2 regions of the Caulobacter sp. CCNWLW153 genome follow, and region 2 is predicted to be linked to the other one. Evidence: riboswitches for the same ligand, from Rfam matches in the RefSeq annotation. Region 2 holds a riboswitch; the other holds the start of a gene.

Region 1 (9,109 bases), on a different contig from region 2:
CGGCATGATCGGCGCGGGCGTCGGCCTGGGCGTCATGTTCGGCAACTATTTCCAAGGCGCGCTGCGCAACCCGACCGCGGCCGCTCAAGAGCGTCCGATGCTGTTCCTGGGCATGGCGCTGACGGAAGCCCTGGGCATCTTCGCCCTGGTCATCGCCTTCCTGATCCTCTTCTCGTAATCCCCAGAGCGCGGCGGGGCCGGTTCACGGCCCAAGCCGCGCTTTGATCTTCTAGAACCGAGCCTGCCCGTCCGTCTCCGGATGGCAGGCGTTAGCTGAGAGGCGCCCTCGCCCATGGCGACGGAAAATCACGGCACGGTCGAGTCGACTGAAGCCCCGGGGCACGAGAGCGGCGGTCTTCCGCAGCTCCAGTTCCAGCACTGGGGCGGTCAGATCGTCTGGCTGCTGCTCATCTTCGCCGTTCTCTACGTCGTGCTGTCGAAGGGTCTTCTGCCCCGCGTCAGCGGCGCGATCGACGAACGCGGCGCCAAGATCGCCGGCGACATCGCCGACGCCCGTCGTCTGAAGGACGAAGCCGAAGCCCAGGCCCGCGCGGCCGCGGCCGAGGTGGCCGAGGCTCGCGCCAAGGCCCAGAAGACCGCCGCGGACGCCAAGGCCAAGGCCTCGGCCGAAGCCGCCGAGCGTCAGGCCAAGGAAGAAGCCGTGCTGGCCGAGAAGCTGGCCGCGGCCGAAGCCTCGATCACCACCGCCCGCGACGAGGCCATGAGCCACGTCCGCACGGTGGCCGAGGAGACGGCCGGCGCCATCGTCGAGAAGCTGACGGGCAAGGCGGCTTCGGCCGCCGAGCTCAAAGCGGCTCTGGCCTAAGGAGTAGCCGACCATGGAACACCAATCCCTGTTCAGCTTCTCCAACCCGGAATTCTGGGTTCTGGCGGCCCTGGTGATCTTCTTCGGCCTGCTGGTCGTGCTGAAGGTCCTGCCCGGCGCCCTGTTCGGCGCGCTTGACGGCTACGCCGCCAAGATCCAGGCCGAGCTCGCCGAGGCCCAGCAGCTCCGCGAGGAGGCCCAGGCCCTGCTCGCCGAGGTCAAGGCCCAGCGCGAGGAATCCGAGCGCCAGGCTTTGGCCATGATCGAGGCGGCCAAGGCGGACGCGATCCGTCTGGAAGCCGAGGCCAAGGAGAAGCTCGAGGAGCAGATCACGCGCCGCGCCGAAATGGCCGAGCGCAAGATCGCCCAGGCCGAGGCCCAGGCCGCCGCGGACGTCAAGGCCGCGGCCGTCGACCTCGCCGCCCAGGCGGCCGAGGCGGTCCTGCTGGCCCGCGTCGCGACCGGCTCGGACCCGCTGGCCGATGCGGCCATCGGCCAGATCGGCGGCAAGCTGCAGTAGTCCTTCCGGACGGCTGAAAGATCGAAAGGCGCGGCTCGCAAGGGCCGCGCCTTTTTCTTTTGGGCCCTGTGGTGAAGGCTCGACCTTCTCCCGTCATTCCCGCCCTTGTGGCGGGAACCCTCTGTCAGTCGCAAGGGCGGTAGGGGCGGCGTGCTGAGCACGCCGCTGGCGCTTCACGTGCGGACGGAACCAGAGGTTCCCGCCACAAGGGCGGGAATGACGGGCGGTTGGGGCTGGGCCTCAGCCCGCCGCCTGCCGCCGCCTCAGCGCCTTCCTCACAGCCTTGCGTCCCCGCTTGAGCACTCGCCAGCCCGGCCGCCTCAGCACCACCTTCTCGGACCGCAGCAGCTGCTGCCAGGCCACCAGCAGGATCTCCGGTTCTCGGCGCATCAGGCGGCGGATGGGGAAGATCAGCTTGGGGTGACGGCGCTGCCAGCGGATGAAGCGGCGCTTGGCCTGGAACGAGTTGCGCAGCACCACCATCAGCCCGATCACCAGGAGGGGCAGGCCCACGTGGCCGGGCAGCGGCGTCAGCACCGCGCCGGCCAGCAGGATCAGCACGCCCAGGGCGATCAGCAGGATCCGGGCCACGCGGGCGAAGGTCTCGCGCACGACGAACGCCAGCCGGCGGCGACGGAGGCTGGAAAGGCGGCGGACGACCCTGGGGTCGCGCCGGGTCACTGGAGCGGGCTCACGGGGGCCCTAGACCGCGCGCTGGCCCCGGCGCTTGAGCGCCTTGCGCCAGCGCTTGGCCACGCGCCAGCGGCGCGGGATGACCAGCTTCTCGATCCGCAGGGCCTGCTGCCAGGCCACCAGCACCACCTCGGGCTCGCGGCGCAGCAGGCGGCGCAGCGGGAACACCAGCTTGGGGTGGGCGTGCTGGAAGCGGACGAACTGCTTGCGGGCCTTGAACGAGTTGCGCAGCACCAGCATCAGGCCGATGACCGTCAGCGGCAGGCCCATCGGGCCGGGCAGGGGCGCGATCAGAAAGCCCGCGGCGATGAACACCAGGCCCAGCAGCACCAGGGCCGCGCGAATGATCCGCCCGAGAAGCTCGCGGGCGAGTTCGTCGGCGGCGGAAAAGCGCACGGGCGTCATGGCGATGGCGAAGTTCATGGGGGCTGAACGGGGCTTGTGGTCCGCCGGTTTCCGGAAAAAGACCGGCCCCCTCGTCTCACAAGCTGCATATGGAAACGGGGCGCCCTTCCGTAAAGGCGCCCCGTTCCGCTTTCGTGCTGCTGTTGCAGCTATTCCGCGGCGAGTGGCGCGGGGGCCACAGGTTTCCACTTCAACTTCGGCTTCCGGGCCGCCAGCGTCTCGTCCAGGCGCTTGAGCGGCGCCAGGTGCGGGGCGTTCTTGAAGCGGGCCGTGTCGCCCGCCTTGGCCGCCTCCGCCAGCAGGCGCAGGGCGTCGATGAAGCGGTCGAGCTCGGCCTTCGACTCCGTCTCGGTCGGCTCGATCAGCATCGCGCCATGCACCACCAGCGGGAAGTACATGGTCATCGGGTGGAAGCCCTCGTCGATCATCGCCTTGGCGAAGTCGAGCGTGGTGACGCCCGTGTCTTCCAGCCAGGCGTCGTCGAACAGCGCCTCGTGCATGCACGGGCCTTCCGGGAAGGCCGGGCTCATCAGGTCCGACAGGCGGGCCTTGACGTAGTTGGCGTTCAGCACCGCGTCCTCGGCCACCTGGCGCAGGCCGTCGGCGCCGTGGCTGAGCATGTAGGCGTAGGCGCGCACGTACATGCCCATCTGGCCGTGGAAGGCGCTCATCCGGCCGAAGGCCTGGGCGGCGACGCCTTCGGCTTCCTCGATCAGCTTGTAGCCGTTTTCGTCATGCACCACCCACGGGGTGGGGGCGAACGGGGCGAGAGCCTCGCTCAGCACCACCGGACCCGCGCCCGGACCGCCGCCGCCGTGGGGCGTCGAGAAGGTCTTGTGCAGGTTGATGTGCATGGCGTCGACGCCCAGGTCGCCTGGGCGCACCCGGCCGACGATGGCGTTGAAGTTGGCGCCGTCGCAGTAGAAGTACGCGCCCGCCGCGTGGGTCAGGCGGGCGATCTCGACCACGTCGCGCTCGAACAGGCCGCAGGTGTTGGGGTTGGTGACCATGATCGCGGCCACGTGGTCGCCGAGCTTGGACTCCAGGTCGGCCAGGTCGACGCGGCCGTCGTCGGTCTGGGCGATCTCGACGACCGTGTAGCCGCAGAAGGCCGCCGTGGCCGGGTTGGTGCCGTGGGCGCTGGTCGGGGCCAGCACGGTCTTGCGGTGGCCGTTGCCGGCCGCCTCGTGGGCGGCGCGGATGGCCAGGAGGCCGCACAGCTCGCCATGGGCGCCGGCCTTGGGGCTCAGGGCCACCGCGGGCATGCCCGTCAGGGTCTTCAGCCAGTGGGCCAGGCGGTCCATCAGCTCGATCGCGCCCTGCACCGTCGACTGCGGCTGCAGCGGGTGGATGTCCGACAGGCCCGGCAGGCGCGCCATCTTCTCGTTCAGGCGCGGGTTGTGCTTCATCGTGCACGAGCCCAGCGGATAGAGCGCCAGGTCGATGGCGTGGTTCTTCTGGGACAGGCGCACGTAGTGGCGCACGGCTTCCGGCTCCGACAGGCCCGGCAGGCCGATGGCGTCGTCGCGGGTCAGGCCGGCCAGGGCGCCGTCGGCGGTGACGGCGTCCGGCAGGTCGACGCCGGTCTTGGTCCAGCCGCCCAGTTCGAAGATCAGCGGCTCGTCCTGCAGCAGGCCGCGGCCGCCCGACAGGGAGGCGAAGCCGGCGTCGTCATTGGAGGCTTCGGGACGGGTGGGACGTCCGACATTGTTCATGCTCATTGGACGGCTCCGGCCAGCAGCTTGGCGAAGAAGGTGATGTCGGTGTCGAGCGTGGTCTCGGTCGTGGCGACCAGCAGCACGTCGTCCAGGCCCGCGCCCGGCTCCAGGCGCGAATAGGGCACGCCGGCGATGACGCCGTGGGCGGCCAGGGTCTCGACGACCTCGGCGGCGTCCTTGGGCAGGCGCACGGCGAACTCGTTGAAGAAGCGCGGGGTGAGGATCTCGACGCCCGGGATGGCCGCCAGGGCCTTGGCCGTGGCCAGCGCCTTCTGGTGGTTCAGCGAGGCCAGCTGGCGCAGGCCCTGCTCGCCCAAGAGGCTCATGTGGATCGAGAAGGCCAGGGCGCACAGGCCGCTGTTGGTGCAGATGTTGCTGGTGGCCTTGTCGCGGCGGATGTGCTGCTCGCGGGTCGACAGGGTCAGCACGAAGCCGCGCTTGCCGTCGGCGTCCACCGTCTCGCCGCAGAGGCGGCCGGGGGCCTGGCGCACGAACTTTTCGCGGCAGGCGAAGAGGCCGACATACGGGCCGCCGAAGTTCAGGCCGTTGCCGATCGACTGGCCCTCGGCCACGGCGATGTCGGCGCCCATGGCGCCCGGCGACTTCAGCAGGCCGTAGGAGACGGCCTCGGTGGTGACCACGATCAGGAGGGCGCCGGCGGCGTGGGCGGCCTCGGCGATCTTGGAAACGTCGGTGGCCGTGCCGAACACGTTGGGGGTCTGCACGACGACGCAGGCGGTGTCGGCGTCGATGGCGGCGATCACCGCGTCCTCGGCGTCGATGGCGGCCGGCAGGCGCAGGGTGGTGACGCCGGCGGCGTGGGCCAGGGTCTCGACCGCGCCGACATATTGCGGGTGGACGCCGCCCGACAGCACGGCCTTGTTCTTGCGGGTGACGCGCTGGGCCATCATCACGGCCTCGGCCGTGGCGGTCGAGCCGTCATAGAGCGAGGCGTTGGCCACATCCATGCCGGTCAGGGCGGCGACCTGGCTCTGGAACTCGAACAGCACCTGCAGCGTGCCCTGGGCGATTTCCGGCTGGTAGGGCGTGTAGCTGGTCAGGAACTCCGACCGCTGGATGATGTGGTCCACCGTGGCCGGCACGTGGTGGCGATAGGCCCCGGCCCCGACGAAGAACGGCCCCTCGGCCGCCGAGCGGTTGCGGCGCGACAGGCGCAGGAGCTCGCGCTCGACCTCGATCTCGCCGGCGTGATGGGGCAGGTCCACAGGCTCGCTGCGGCGGGCGACGGCCGGCACGTCGACGAACAGCTCGTCGATCGAGCCCGCGCCGATCACGCCGAGCATGTCGGCGCGGTCTTCGGGGGTCAGGGGGAGGTAGCGCATCAATCAGGTCCTTCTCCCTTCCCCCTTGATGGGGGAAGGGGCGGGGATGGGGGTGTCTCCAGAGCGTGGCAGCCGAAAGTGTCAGCGGTTTCGGCGTCCGCCACGCTCCAAGTCTAGAGTCGGTGGGGTCACCCCCAACCCTGCCCTTCCCCCATCAAGGGGGAAGGGTTCTTCCTTAAAGCGTCGCCAGGAACGCCTCGTAGGCGTCGCGGTCCATCAGGGCGTCGACCTCGGCCGGGTTGGACAGCTTCAGCTTGGCGAACCAGCCGCCGCTTTCCGGCAGGGCGTTGACGGTCTCGGGCGCATCGCCCAGCTCGGCGTTGGCCTCGACCACTTCGCCCGACACCGGGGCGTAGACGTCCGAGGCGGCCTTGACGCTCTCGACGACGGCCAGGCCTTCGCCTTGAGCCACGGTCTTGCCGACTTCCGGAACTTCGACGAACACCACGTCGCCCAGCTGCTCGGCGGCGTAGGCGGTGATGCCGACGGTGGCGATGTCGCCTTCGACGGCGACCCATTCATGGTCCTTGGTGAAGCGCATGGTCTGGCCCTGGATCTAGAGTTTGCGGACGTAACGGGTGGGAACGAACGGGGAGGCGACGACCTCTGCGGCCGCCGGCTTGCCCCGGACGATGACTTTCAGCGTGGACCCGATCACCGCGTGGGCCGGGGGCACGAAACCGATGGCGATGGCGCCGCCGAAGCTGGGACCAAAGCCGCCGCTGGTGACCTTGCCGATGACGTTTCCGTCGGCGTCGGCGATCTCGGCGCCTTCGCGGGCCGGGGCGCCTTCCAGCACCTTCAGGTTCACGCGGACGCGGGCCAAGTCGCCGGCCAGCTCCTTGGCGATCCGTTCGGCCCCGAGGAAGTCGCCGGCCTCGCGGCGGCTCTTGCCGACGGCGAAGTTCAGGCCGGCCTCGATCGGCGAGACGGTCTCGTCCAGGTCGTGGCCGTAGAGCGGCAGGCCCGCTTCCAGGCGCAGGCTGTCGCGGGCGCCCAGGCCGATCGGCTTGACGCGCTCGTCTTCCAGCAGGGTGTTCCAGATGCGGGCGGCGGCGTCGGCGGGCACGGAAATTTCGTAGCCGTCCTCGCCGGTGTAGCCCGAGCGCGAGATGATCGCATCGACGCCGAAGGCGGTCAGGGCCTTGGCGTCCATGAACACCATCTGCGCGGCTTCCGGCACGTGGGCGGCCAGCACGGCGGCGGCTTCAGGGCCCTGCAGCGCCAGCAGCGCGCGGTCTTCCAGGCGCTCCACCGTGGCCTCGCCGGCCAGCGCCTCGGCGATGATCTTGTAGTCGTTGTCCTTGCAGGCGCCGTTGACCACGACGAACAGGCCGTCGTCGTCGGGGCGGGCGGTCATCAGGTCATCGATGACGCCGCCTTCGGCGTTCAGCAGCACGCCGTAGCGCTGCTTGCCGGCCTTCAGGCCCTGATAGTCGGCCGAGACCACCTTCTCGAAGCTCTTGGCCGGGTTCTCGCCCCGGATGCGCGCCTGGCCCATGTGCGAGACGTCGAACAGACCCGCATGCTCGCGGGTCCACAGGTGCTCCTTCAGCACGCCGTCCTTGTATTGGACGGGCATGGAATAGCCCGCGAACGGGACCATGCGGGCGCCGGCCGCCACGTGGGCGTCGAACAGCGGGGTCTTCTTGAGATCGTCGGTGGACACGCGGCGGGGCTCCGAAACGGGGTCGGCGACGGTTCCGGCTTCCGCCGGTTGGTCGCGCCCCCGCTGTCCCTTTGGCCTGAGAGATTCCGGCCTCTGCTTGAGAGTGGCCTTGCTCCTTCGGCGAGCCGCCCTTTCGAGCGGCTTCTTTCCAGCGTTCCTAAACCCGCGCGGTCCTTTTGCCTGAGCGTTTCCGGGGCGGTTGCGCCTTCGGCCTCGGGACACGAATCCCGACGTCTCCCGCGAGGGTCAGGGGCTCAATGAGCGACGGTCGGCGGCGAGTCAAGCGCGGCGGAGTCGTCCGCCGGATCCCTCTCCCCTTGTGGGAGAGGGTGGCCCGCGCGGCGGGTCGGGTGAGGGGTCTCTCAGACGTTGGCGGAGAGGGCTTTAGACCCCTCATCCGTCGGCCTTCGGCCGCCACCTTCCGCAAGGGGAGAAGGGAGCTCAGCCCTTCTTCACCGCGCCGCCCTGGCCCACGAAGCCCAGCACCAGGAACTGTAGTGTCGCGCCCATGGCCACGCCCAGCAGGGTGACGCCCAGCCAGGCGGCCGGTCCGGCCGTCGGGCCCATGCCCGAGCTCGCCGTCCACAGATAGACGCCCCAGACGATGATCGCGCCGGCCGCGGGGCCGATGAAGGCCAGGTTGGCCTTGCCGCCCAGCCGGCGGCGGCCGATGAGCACCAGGACGGCGCAGCCGACGATCTGCACCAGCGGGCCCGCCAGGTTCAGCGGAAAGCCGGCCTTGTCGGGCAGGGCCGAGGTGCACAGCATGGTCAGCACGACGGCCAGGCAGCCGATCGTCCAGTAGCGGCGAACGCCGATGGGGCCTTCTTTCACGCCTGATATCTTAGGCGTGCGGCATGGCCGCGCGCACCTGGGCGCGCAGCACGTCGATGGGGGCCAGGCCCGCGTCGGTCTTGAAGTGCCAGTAGGTCCAGCCGTTGCAGGCCGGGGCCGACTGCACCATGGCGCCGATCTTGTGGATCGAGCCGGTCAGGTCGCCGACCGCGATCGAGCCGTCGGGGCGCACCTTGGCCGCGTGGGCGCCCTTGGCGCAGTAGAGCGTGTCGCCCGGATGCAGCAGGCCGGCCTCGACGATCGTGCCGAACGGCACGCGCGGCTCGGCGCGCTTGGAGCCCATGACCTCGAGGTCCTGCGGGGCGATCGGCGTCACCTGGGCGATGCGGGTCCTGGCGTGCTCGATATATTCGGCCTCGCGCTCGATGCCGACGAACTTGCGGCCCAGGCGCTTGGCGGCGGCGCCGGTGGTGCCCACGCCGAAGAACGGATCCAGGATCACGTCGCCCGGCTTGGTGGTCGACAGGATCACCCGGTAGAGCAGGGCCTCGGGCTTCTGGGTCGGGTGGGCCTTCTGGCCGTCGGCGCCCTTGATGCGCTCCTCGCCGGTGCACAGCGGGATGGTCCAGTCCGAGCGCATCTGCACCTCGTCATTGGCCATCTTCAGGGCGTCGTAGTTGAAGGTGTAGCGCTTGGCGTTCTGGCTCTTGGAGGCCCAGATCAGGGTCTCGTGGGCGTTGGCGAAGCGGGTGCCCTTGAAGTTGGGCATCGGGTTGGTCTTGCGCCAGATGACGTCGTTGAGGATCCAGAAGCCCAGGTCCTGCACCGCCACGCCGACGCGGAAGATGTTGTGGTAGCTGCCGATCACCCAGATCGCGCCGTCGTCCTTGAGCACGCGGCGGGCGGCCTTCAGCCACTCGCGGGTGAACTTGTCGTAGGCGGCGAAGCTCTCGAACTGGTCCCAGTGGTCGTCGACCGCGTCGACCTTGGAATTGTCCGGACGCAGCAGGTCGCCGCCGAGTTGGAGGTTGTAGGGCGGATCGGCGAAGATCAGGTCGACCGACTTCTCGGGCAGGGCGTTCATCGCCTCGATGCAATCGCCCTGAATGATGGTTTCCGGCCCGAACGACATGTCCGCTT
Region 2 (9,109 bases):
GCTTCGGAGGCCGGCACGCGCGGGTCCGTGCCGCCCGTGGCCACCAGCAGCGGGATGGTGATCTTGTCGACGCTGGTCAGCGGCGAGATCTTCATCAGCTGGGCGCGCTGCTTGGGGTCGCGCTCGTCGCCGTATTCCACCCGGCGCAGGTCGCGCCGGTAGGACTGGGTGTTTTCCAGGAACGTGACGAAGTTGGAGATCGCGACGTAGCAGTTGGCGCCCTTCAGGCGCGGGCTGTAGTGCGTGGCCGAGGCGTAGCACATGTAGCCGCCGTACGAGACGCCGTTGACCGCGAAGCGGTCGGCGTCCAGCGCCGGCTCCGTGGAGAGAGCGTCGAGGAAGGCGCCGATGTCCTTGACCGAGTCCTCGCGCTTGAACGGGCCGTTGTCGAGATTGACGAAGCGCTTGCCGTAGCCCGACGAGCCGCGGACGTTGGGGAAGAACAGCGCCACGCCCAGCTCGTTGACCAGGTAGTTGTTGCCGCCGAGGAAGTCGGGACGGGTCTGGCCTTCGGGGCCGCCGTGGATGTCGACGATCAGCGGGCGCTTGCCCGGGAACTTGGCCGGGTCGGGCTGGTAGAGGAAGCCCGAGACCGTCTCGCCGTCGAAGCTCTTGATCTCGACGAGGCGCGGCTCGACGTTCTTGGCGGGGTCCAGGCCGCCGGTCTCGCTGCGGGTCCACTGGGTGACCTTCAGCGTCTTGGCGTCGATCGCGAAGGCGTCGCCGGCGACCTTGGCGGACGACATCGACAGGCCGATCTCGCCCCACGGCGAGATCTCGATCGCCGGGCCGATGCTGTAGGGGATGACGCCGGCCGGCAGGCCCTCGACGGTGCGCACCGCGCCGCTGGCCAGGTCGAGCACCCGCACACGCGACACGCCGGCCTCGTTGATGGCGTAGACCGCGAAGCTGCCGTCGGACGACAGGGCGAAGTCGGAGACGTCCCAGCGCGCTTCCTTGCTGACCGGGACGAAGGTCTTGGCCCTGGCGTCCAGGCGCCCCAGGCGCAGGAAGTCGCTATCCTTGTCCGAGGTCAGCCACACCGAGCCGTCATGGGCGTAGTGCGGATCGACGAACGAGGCCTTGGCCTTCGGGTCGGTCAGCGGGGTCATCGCGCCGCCGGCCAGGTCCAGCTCGTAGACCATGGCCTCGTTGATCGACATGCGATTGAGCACCAGGGCCTTTTTGCCGTCGGCCGAAAAGTCGGCGATGTTCCAGCCGCCGCCGGTGACCTTGGCGACCAGGCGGTCGGTCTTGGGATCGCGCGGGTCGACGACATAGAGGTCCATGTCCGCGCCATTGCGGCGCGAGGAAGCGTAGCCGACCTGCTTGCCGTCGGGCGACCAGGCGCCGAACCAGTTGCGGCTCTTGCCGTCGGTGACCAGGCGCGGACGGCCGTCGACCAGCAGGTAGAGCTGGTAGAACTCGTCGCCGCCGACGTCCTTCTGCAGCACCAGGGCGTCGCCGGCCGGCGACAGGGCGGCGGCCAGGATCGGTTCGGCCTCGAAGCTCAGCTGGCGGCGGTCGGCGCCCGGCCCCGCCACCGTGTGCACCTGGTCGGTGCCGCCGAAGCGGGTCTTGATCAGCATCGAGCGGTCGGCCGGGTTCCAACCCAGGAAGTTGGCGTGGCGAGCCTGCAGATAGGGCGTGGTCGCCGAGACCAGTTCCTGCGGGACCGGCGGCAGGCCGTCGGCGACGATGGCGGCCGGAACGGCGGCGACGGGCGCGGTTTGGGCCATGGCGAGGCCGCCGCTCGACGCCATCAGGGCGAGCGCCAGGGTAAGGCGTGAGATCATGGGGAAATCACCAATCGAGGGGGTGAGGCGCCGCCGGCCCGGAGGGTGCGGCCGGCGGCGCGGGTATCGGCCGGGTCCGAAGCCTTGGGGGAAGGCTCCGGACCTCGCTGGGGTCTGGCGCGGCCGGCGGGGGCGACGGCGCGCGCCAGGTCCTTAGCGTCCCTAGAAGCGCATCCGCGCGCCCAGGGTCACGTAGCGACCGATGACGTCGTAGTAGGGCGAGTAGAGCGAGCCGATCGGCGGCTCCTTGTCGAACAGGTTCGTGGCGTTGGCGTAGAGTTCGACGTTGTAGCCATTGAACTCAGGCAGCTTGGCGCGCACGCCCAGGTCGACATAGGTGTAGGCCTTGATGTGGCCGTTCACGAGGTCGACGGTGTTGTTGTAGTTGCCGGGCGAGATGTAGCGGGCCCGCAGGTTGGCCCCGAACACCGGACCCGAATAGTCCAGGCTGCTGACGACCCGGAACTCCGGCACGCCCAGGCCGAACGAGTAGCCCTGCGAGCGGACGTAGTCGATCTCGCTGACGCCGTCGTCGGTGGTCAGGTTGTTGACCCAGGTGCCGACCGTGCGCAGGCGCAGGCGGCCGTCCAGGCTGGAGTGCACGCGCGAGGCGTCCATCGAATAGGACATCTCCACGTCGACGCCGTCGGTCTTGTAGTTCGACAGGTTGACGTAGGTGGAGACGATCCGGGTGATGGCGTTGGTGGCGCTGTCGCGGGTGATCCGCGAGCACATGTCCTGGTTGCCGGCGGCGCAGCGGGTGACGATGTCCTGGGCGCCGATCGTGGTGATCACGTCGTCGATGTCGATGTTGTAGTAGTCGACCGAGACGTTGAAGCCCGGCAGCTGCGGCGGCGAGTAGACGAAGCCGGCGGTGAAGGTCTTGGCCGTCTCGGGCTGCAGGGCCTGGTTGCCGCCGCCGTTGGTCAGCACGTAGACGCTGGAGCTGGTCACCGGGTCGACGATGGTGTTGTAGCCCGTCGTGCTGGTGGTGAAGAGCTCGGTCAGGTTGGCCGAGCGGATGTCGCGCGACTGGGTGATGCGGCCCCGGAAGCCCGGGAAGAACTCGTTGGTCGCGCCCAGCTTCCACGACCAGATCGAGCCGGTGGTGTCATAGTCGCTGATGCGGGCCGCGGCGTTGACTTCCAGCTTGTTGAGCACCGGCACGTCGCGGATGACGGGCACCAGCACTTCGGCGAAGGCTTCCTTGACCGTGAAGCTGCCCGACATGGCCGAGAAGCTGAACGAGGTGAAGGCCTTGGCCGTGTCGAGCGCGCCGACCGAGCGGTCGACCGACTCCTTGCGGGCCTCGCCGCCGACGGCGATCGAGACGGGACCGGCCGGCAGTTCGAAGGGCTCGCCGCGCAGGCTGAAGCCGCCGACGTCGATCTTGCTGGTCTCGCGCATGCTGGGCGTGCCGGTGACATAGGCAATGGCTTCGGCCGACGGCGCGCCTTCGCCGAACAGGTTGATCGGCACGCAGTTGCTGGTCGGGTCGGTCAGGGCGACGCGGCAGACAGCCTGGCCGGTGGTCGGGCTGATCACCGAGTCCACGGCGTTGGCGTAGTTCTGGGTCAGCAGGAACCCGGGGGTGTCGATGTTGTTCTCGTTCTCCCCGTGGCTGTAGTAGGCGCTCCAGCGCCAGCCGTCGCCGAACGCGCCGTCCAGGGCGATCGTGCCTTGGGTCGCCACGCGCTCGAAGTCGATGGTCGAGTACGACAGGTCGCTGTTGAAGCGGCCCATGGTGAACTGGGTCTCGCCGGCATTGGCCAAGGCAGTGCGCACGGCGGTCGGCAGGAAGGCGTTGTCGGCCTTGATCGTCAGGTTGCCGCGGTTGTGGTCGCCGAACCAGACGTAGTCGTTCCACATCCGCGAGTGGCGCAGCTCGGCGGTCAGCTTGACGCTGTCGGTCAGGTCGTAGGTGACGCTGGCCATGGTGGCGTAGCGGCGCTGGGGCGTGACCAGCGGCGACAGGTCGTCGTTCGAGGGGCCTTCCCCGCCGATCGAGTTGGCGCCGCTGACCGCGCCGTAGTCGAAGTCGCGCAGGCTGCCGTCGGGGTTGAAGGCCTTGCCCTTCAGCACGCCCGACATGATCAGGCCGCCATAGGCCGCGTTCGAGAAGCCGACGTCGGGCGCCAGCTTGTAGCGGCCGTCGCCGTTGGGAACGGTGGCCCAGCGGCCGATGTTCGGACGGCTGTTCTTGGGAACGACGCCTTCGTTGTTGAGGAACTCGCCGCCGATGACGAAGTGGCCGCGGCCGTCGGCGAAGCCGGTGCCCCAGGCGCCTTCGACGCGCACCTGCTCGGCGTCGTCATAGGACGAGATCCCGCCCTCGACGCCCAGCTTCCCGCCGGTGAAGTTGCGGTCGATCATGATGTTGGCCACGCCGGCCACGGCGCCCGAGCCCCAGGCGGCCGAGGCGCCGCCGGTGACGACGTCGACGCCTTTCACCAGGACGCTGGGCACCACGTTCAGGTCGTTCTCGCCCGAGAAGCGGCGGCCGTCGATCAGCACCAGGGTGCGGCTGATGCCCAGGCCACGCAGGTCGAGCGGCGCGTTGCCGGCGCCGGTGTTGGTGCCGGTGGTCTGGGCCGAGGTGGTGGCGCGGAACTGCGGCAGGTCGTTCAGGGCCGCGGCGATGTTCGGACGCGCGCCGACGGCGAGGTCGGCGTCGGTGACCCGCACGGTCGGGGTCGGGGCCTGGAAGCCGGCGCGGTCGATGCGCGAGGCGGTGACGACGATCTCGCCGACGCTGTCGTCGGCCTTGTCGCCCGAGGTCTGGGCCAGGGCGGCGCCGTGCAGGGCGAGCGCCGCGGGCAGGATGCTGGCGCCGATCAGCAGGGCGCGGCGGGAGTGACGTGAAAATGCCAAGTGAGATCCCCTCTCAAACATGCAGTCGACAGTCGCCCCCGCCCCGAACGCCCATGAACTGGACGATCCAGGAGCCGCGATCCGCCACCGGCGCACGATGCGCCGCCCGCCAGATCGCAAGGCGTTCCTCTGCCCCCGCTGTCCTGTTGGCCTGAGAGATTCGGAACGCGACCGCGCCCTTGCTCCTTCGGCGAGACGCTCCTCTGGGAGGCGCGCCTGCTTTCCAGCGTCCTTGTGCTCCGCGGTCCTTTTGCCTGAGCGTTTCCGGGGCGGTTGCGCCTTCGGCGTCGGGTAGAACCTGATCTCTTCCGCAAGAGCAGGATCAGTTAGGCCGGGCGTTCCGATGTCGGCAAAACCAGAGGAGACGGCATGTTTTCCTCGCGTGCCGGCCGGTGCGCGGGCACGTTCTTCCTGGCGATCAACCCTGGGGGTTCCGCCATCGCGCGTCGGTTTCAGCCGATCGGGGGCGCGTGACAGGTCGGTGACAGCTTCGCGGCGCGGGCGCACGGCGCAAAAATGGGCTGGCGCTCGGCCCAGCGGGCCGATTTGCACAAATAAAGATCACATATTGCCCAAAACGAGAGCAATCAGTCTCGATTACCCCGGGCGCGACGCCAGCGCGCCAGCATGTCCGCCCGCCGTCCCTGGTCGAAATTGGCCAGCAGGGCCGGCCCGACCCGGATCGGCCGCCCGCCCGGCGGCGGGGCAGCGCCCAGCCCCTCGCGGATCGGCGTCAGCCGCGCCTGCGCCAGACGCCGCTGGCCCTCCTCCGACATCAGGTAATCGAGGAACAGTCGCGCGGCCTTGGGGTGCGGCGCGGCGCGGGTGATGAACGCCACCCGCGCGATCGACAGATAGTAGTCGCTGGGCACGACATAGCCGATGTCCGGCCCCTGCCCTCGCGCCCACCAGTCGGCGTAGGAGCGGTTCATGTCGTAGGCCAGCAGGTGCTTGCCCGAGGTGACGCTGGCCAGGATCGGCGCGCCCGGCACGTAGAGGCCAGGATCGGAAGCCGCCAGGGCGTCGTAAAGCGCCCAGGCGTCCGGATAGACCAGGGTGTCGCTGGACAGGTAGAGAAAGCCGACCCCGCTCTTTTCGGGATCGTACATCGCCACCTTCCCGCGCCAGCGGGCCGGGTCGTCGCGCAGGGCCGCCAGCAGCGCCGCGTGGCTGCGCGGCACGTCCTCTTCCTTCAGCAGGCGCTTGTTGTAGGCGAAGACGATCGGCTCGGCGGTGACCCCGAAACCCTGGTCGCGCCATACCGCCCAGGCCGGCAGGTGACGGGCCTCGGGGCTGCGGTAGGTCTGGGCGTAGCCGTCGTTGATCAGCTTGACCTGGATGTCCATCGACGAGCTCCAGGCCACGTCGGCGACCGGTGCGCCGCTGTCGGTCTCGGCCATCACCCGCGCCTGCAGCGGGCGGGCGGCGACCTCGACCATGGTCAGCTTGATCTTGGGAAAACGCTTGCGGAACCCCTCCGCCACCGGACCGTAGACGCCGGTGTTTACATAGACGACGACCTCGCCCTCGCGCTGCGCGCCCATGACGTCCCAGCCGCTGGTCGCCTGGCCTTCGACGCGCGGCGCGCACCCGGTCGCCAGCGCGGCCAGCCCTGCCGCGCCGATCAGGCCCAGCGCCCGGCGTCTCTTGACCTCGACTGTCAATCGGCGTCGGATGGTCGGCGCTCCCCTCGTTTCGCGTCGTGACCCGCTACATCCCCGATGAAGATACTCGTTGTCGAGGATGATCCGCCTCTGCGCCGCTCGCTGACCGCCACCCTCGAGAGCGAGGGCCACGAGGCCGTCTGCGCCGAGACCGGCGAGGCCGCCCTCGCCCTGGCCCTGCCCGGCGACTTCGACGCCATGATCCTAGACATCGGCCTGCCCGACATCGACGGCTTCGAGATCCTGTCGCGCCTGCGTCGCGAGGGCTTTTCCACCCCGATCGTCGTGCTGACCGCCCGCGACGCCGTGCAGGACCGCATCGCCGGCCTCGACATGGGCGCCGACGACTACGTGCTCAAACCCTTCGACCCGTTCGAGCTGGTGGCCCGGGTGCGCGCCGTGGTCCGCCGCAAGAGCGGCTATGCCGCCCGCATCGTCACCCTGGGTTCGCTGACCTGCGACTGGGAGGCCGGCGCGGCCTGGGTCGGCCAGCGGCGGCTGGACCTGCGCCCCCGCGAATGGGCCGCGCTCAAGGCCCTGGCCATGCGCCCCGGGCGGGTGGTCGACCGCGGCCAGCTGGCGGCCGAGGTGTTTCCCGACGAGCAGCCCGCCTCGCCCAACGCGCTGGAGGTGCATGTGGGCCGGCTGCGCCGCAAGCTGCTGCCCGATGGCCCGCAGTTGCAGACCCTGCGCGGCGCCGGCTATCGGCTGGATCCGTGAGGCGGCGGCGTCCGCCCAGCCTCGTCGCCCGCCTGCTGATCGCCCAGGTGGCGCCGTTGGCCCTGCTGGGCGCGGCGCTGGCCCTGGCCGGCGCCCTGGCCGCCCACCAGGTGGTGGAAAAGACCTCCGACCGGCTGCTGGCCGGCTCGGTGGCCTCGATCGTCGCCCAGATCGGGGCCGAGGACGGCCGCGCCAAGGTCGCCCTGCCCCCCTGGTCGCTGGGCCTGCTCGACAGCCCCGAGCGCGATGCGGTGTTCTACGCCGTGCGGCAGGGCCCCAGGCTGGTGACCGGCTATGACGACCTGCCCCACCCGCCGGCCCCGCCGCCCAACGAGACCGACTTCGCCTATGCAGACATGCGCGGCTATCCCGTGCGCATCGCCCAGGCGACGGTGATGGTGCCCGGCGTGGCCGACCCCGTCGTGGTCGCCGTGGCCCAGAGCCTGGACTCCCGCCGCGCCAGCGTGCGCGAGTTGCAGTTCAACTTCATCATCCTGCCGTTGCTGCTGGTGCTGGTCGCCGCAGCCCTGGTCATCCCGGCCGTGACCTGGGGCCTGGCCCCCTTACGCAGCCTGACCGCCGACCTGACCCGCCGCGCCCAGTCCTCGCGGCCCGACTTCGCGCCTGTGCGCGACCTGGACGCCCCGGCCGAGCTGTCGCCGGTGGTGGCGGCCTTCAACCGCCTGATGCCGAGCCTGGAGCGCTTCACCAAGGCGCTGGAGCGGTTCTCGGCCGACGCCTCGCACCAATTGCGCACGCCGCTGTCGGTGATCATCGCCAACCTGGCCCTGGTCGAGCGCACGATCGAGACCGAACCGCAGAAGTCGCTGCTGAAGGACTCGATGGCCGCCGCCGCCAACCTGCGGCAGGTGCTCAGCCAGCTGCTGGCCCTGGCCCGCTCGGAGGCGATCGCCGTCGAGGGAACGAGCGACCTGCGGCTGCTGGTCGAGACCATCGCCGCCGAGGTGGCCCGCGACTATCCGGACGTGATCTTCCGCCGCCGCCTGCCCGAGAGCGCCATCGCGGCCGGCAACGCGGTGCTGGTGGGCGAACTGCTGCGCAACCTGGTGTTCAACGCCTGCGCCTACGGGCGGGGCAGCGTGTCGCTGGCGGTCGCGGCGCAAGGCCCGTCGCTGGGGCTGACGCTGTGGGACCACGGCCCCGGCGTCGCGCCCGAGGAGATCGGCCGTATCTTCAGCCCGTTCTTCCGGGGCAGGAGCAAGACCGAAGCGAACGGCGCCGGGCTTGGGCTGGCGATCGTGCGCTCGATCGCCCAGCGCCTCGGCATCGGCCTGGCCGCGCGCACGCGCGCGCCGCGGCCGGGACTGGTGGTGGAACTGCGGTTCGCCGCGGCCGACTAGGCCCGCGCGACCATGCGGCGGAAGATGTCGTCCAGGCGGGCGCCGGCCGGCTTTTCGGCGGCGGGCGCGGCGGGCTGGACCGGCGCCGGCTCCGGCTCGCAATAGGCCTTCAGGAAGCCGGACTCGACGGTCACAGCGTCCTCGTTGGCGGCCGGGGGGCAGCCGAAGACGTTGCGCAAGGCCAGGGCCATGGCCTCGCCCTCGCTGAGGGCGGCCTGGGCCTCGACCACCGGCGCTACGTCATCGAAGACCTGCTCGAACACCTGGTAGGGCAGGTTCGCCTGGTTGATCATCGAAAAGAGTCGGTTGACGTCGCCAGCCATGGTTCGGCTCCACCGCTTCCAGCGGTACGGGGTTAAGGTCGTTTGCGTCCCTTCTCCCGCCCCGCCATTTCGGCGAGCAGGCCAAGGGCCGAAGAGTAGTACGTGCGATCCTGCGACGCTCCCCGCAGCGCCTGGATCGACGGGTCGTTCAAAGCCAGGGCGGCGATGGCGACACCACCTCCAGATAGCGGAAAGTCGGCTTCCCGCCCGTCGGACATATTGACCCATGCCGGTGGCGGTTTTTGGGCTTGAATCTTTCCACGCCAATACGCCGCGGTCTCGCGCGCCAGCGAATCTTCTCCGCCCCAGGCGAGGTAGAGGGGCACGCGAATAGCGTCGAAACCGAATAATGGAGGTTTTTCAGGCGCTAAGGC

What was found. Region 2 has a riboswitch for glycine ahead of V6S85_RS13730 (TonB-dependent receptor domain-containing protein). Riboswitches for the same ligand answer to the same signal wherever they lie in the genome.
Region 1: linked by a shared signal. The riboswitch ahead of gcvT (glycine cleavage system aminomethyltransferase GcvT) and the one ahead of V6S85_RS13730 (TonB-dependent receptor domain-containing protein) in region 2 are both predicted to bind glycine.

The regions. Positions count from the first base shown of each region.
Region 1 is NZ_JBAKFV010000015.1:37,500-46,608, reverse strand. Features, by position in the region: gene V6S85_RS21035 (F0F1 ATP synthase subunit C) at 1-178, shown strand, start outside; gene V6S85_RS21030 (F0F1 ATP synthase subunit B family protein) at 293-826, shown strand; gene V6S85_RS21025 (F0F1 ATP synthase subunit B) at 840-1,346, shown strand; gene V6S85_RS21020 (hypothetical protein) at 1,587-2,027, opposite strand; gene V6S85_RS21015 (hypothetical protein) at 2,049-2,462, opposite strand; gene gcvPB (aminomethyl-transferring glycine dehydrogenase subunit GcvPB) at 2,594-4,165, opposite strand; gene gcvPA (aminomethyl-transferring glycine dehydrogenase subunit GcvPA) at 4,162-5,505, opposite strand; gene gcvH (glycine cleavage system protein GcvH) at 5,681-6,046, opposite strand; gene gcvT (glycine cleavage system aminomethyltransferase GcvT) at 6,062-7,174, opposite strand; glycine riboswitch at 7,333-7,424, opposite strand; gene V6S85_RS20990 (hypothetical protein) at 7,616-8,008, opposite strand; gene V6S85_RS20985 (site-specific DNA-methyltransferase) at 8,019-9,101, opposite strand.
Region 2 is NZ_JBAKFV010000008.1:30,334-39,442, reverse strand. Features, by position in the region: gene V6S85_RS13735 (S9 family peptidase) at 1-1,796, opposite strand, end outside; gene V6S85_RS13730 (TonB-dependent receptor domain-containing protein) at 1,959-4,667, opposite strand; glycine riboswitch at 4,804-4,896, opposite strand; glycine riboswitch at 4,900-4,988, opposite strand; gene V6S85_RS13725 (ABC transporter substrate-binding protein) at 5,255-6,331, opposite strand; gene V6S85_RS13720 (response regulator transcription factor) at 6,389-7,051, shown strand; gene V6S85_RS13715 (sensor histidine kinase) at 7,048-8,412, shown strand; gene V6S85_RS13710 (hypothetical protein) at 8,409-8,735, opposite strand; gene V6S85_RS13705 (glycosyl hydrolase family 8) at 8,768-9,109, opposite strand, start outside.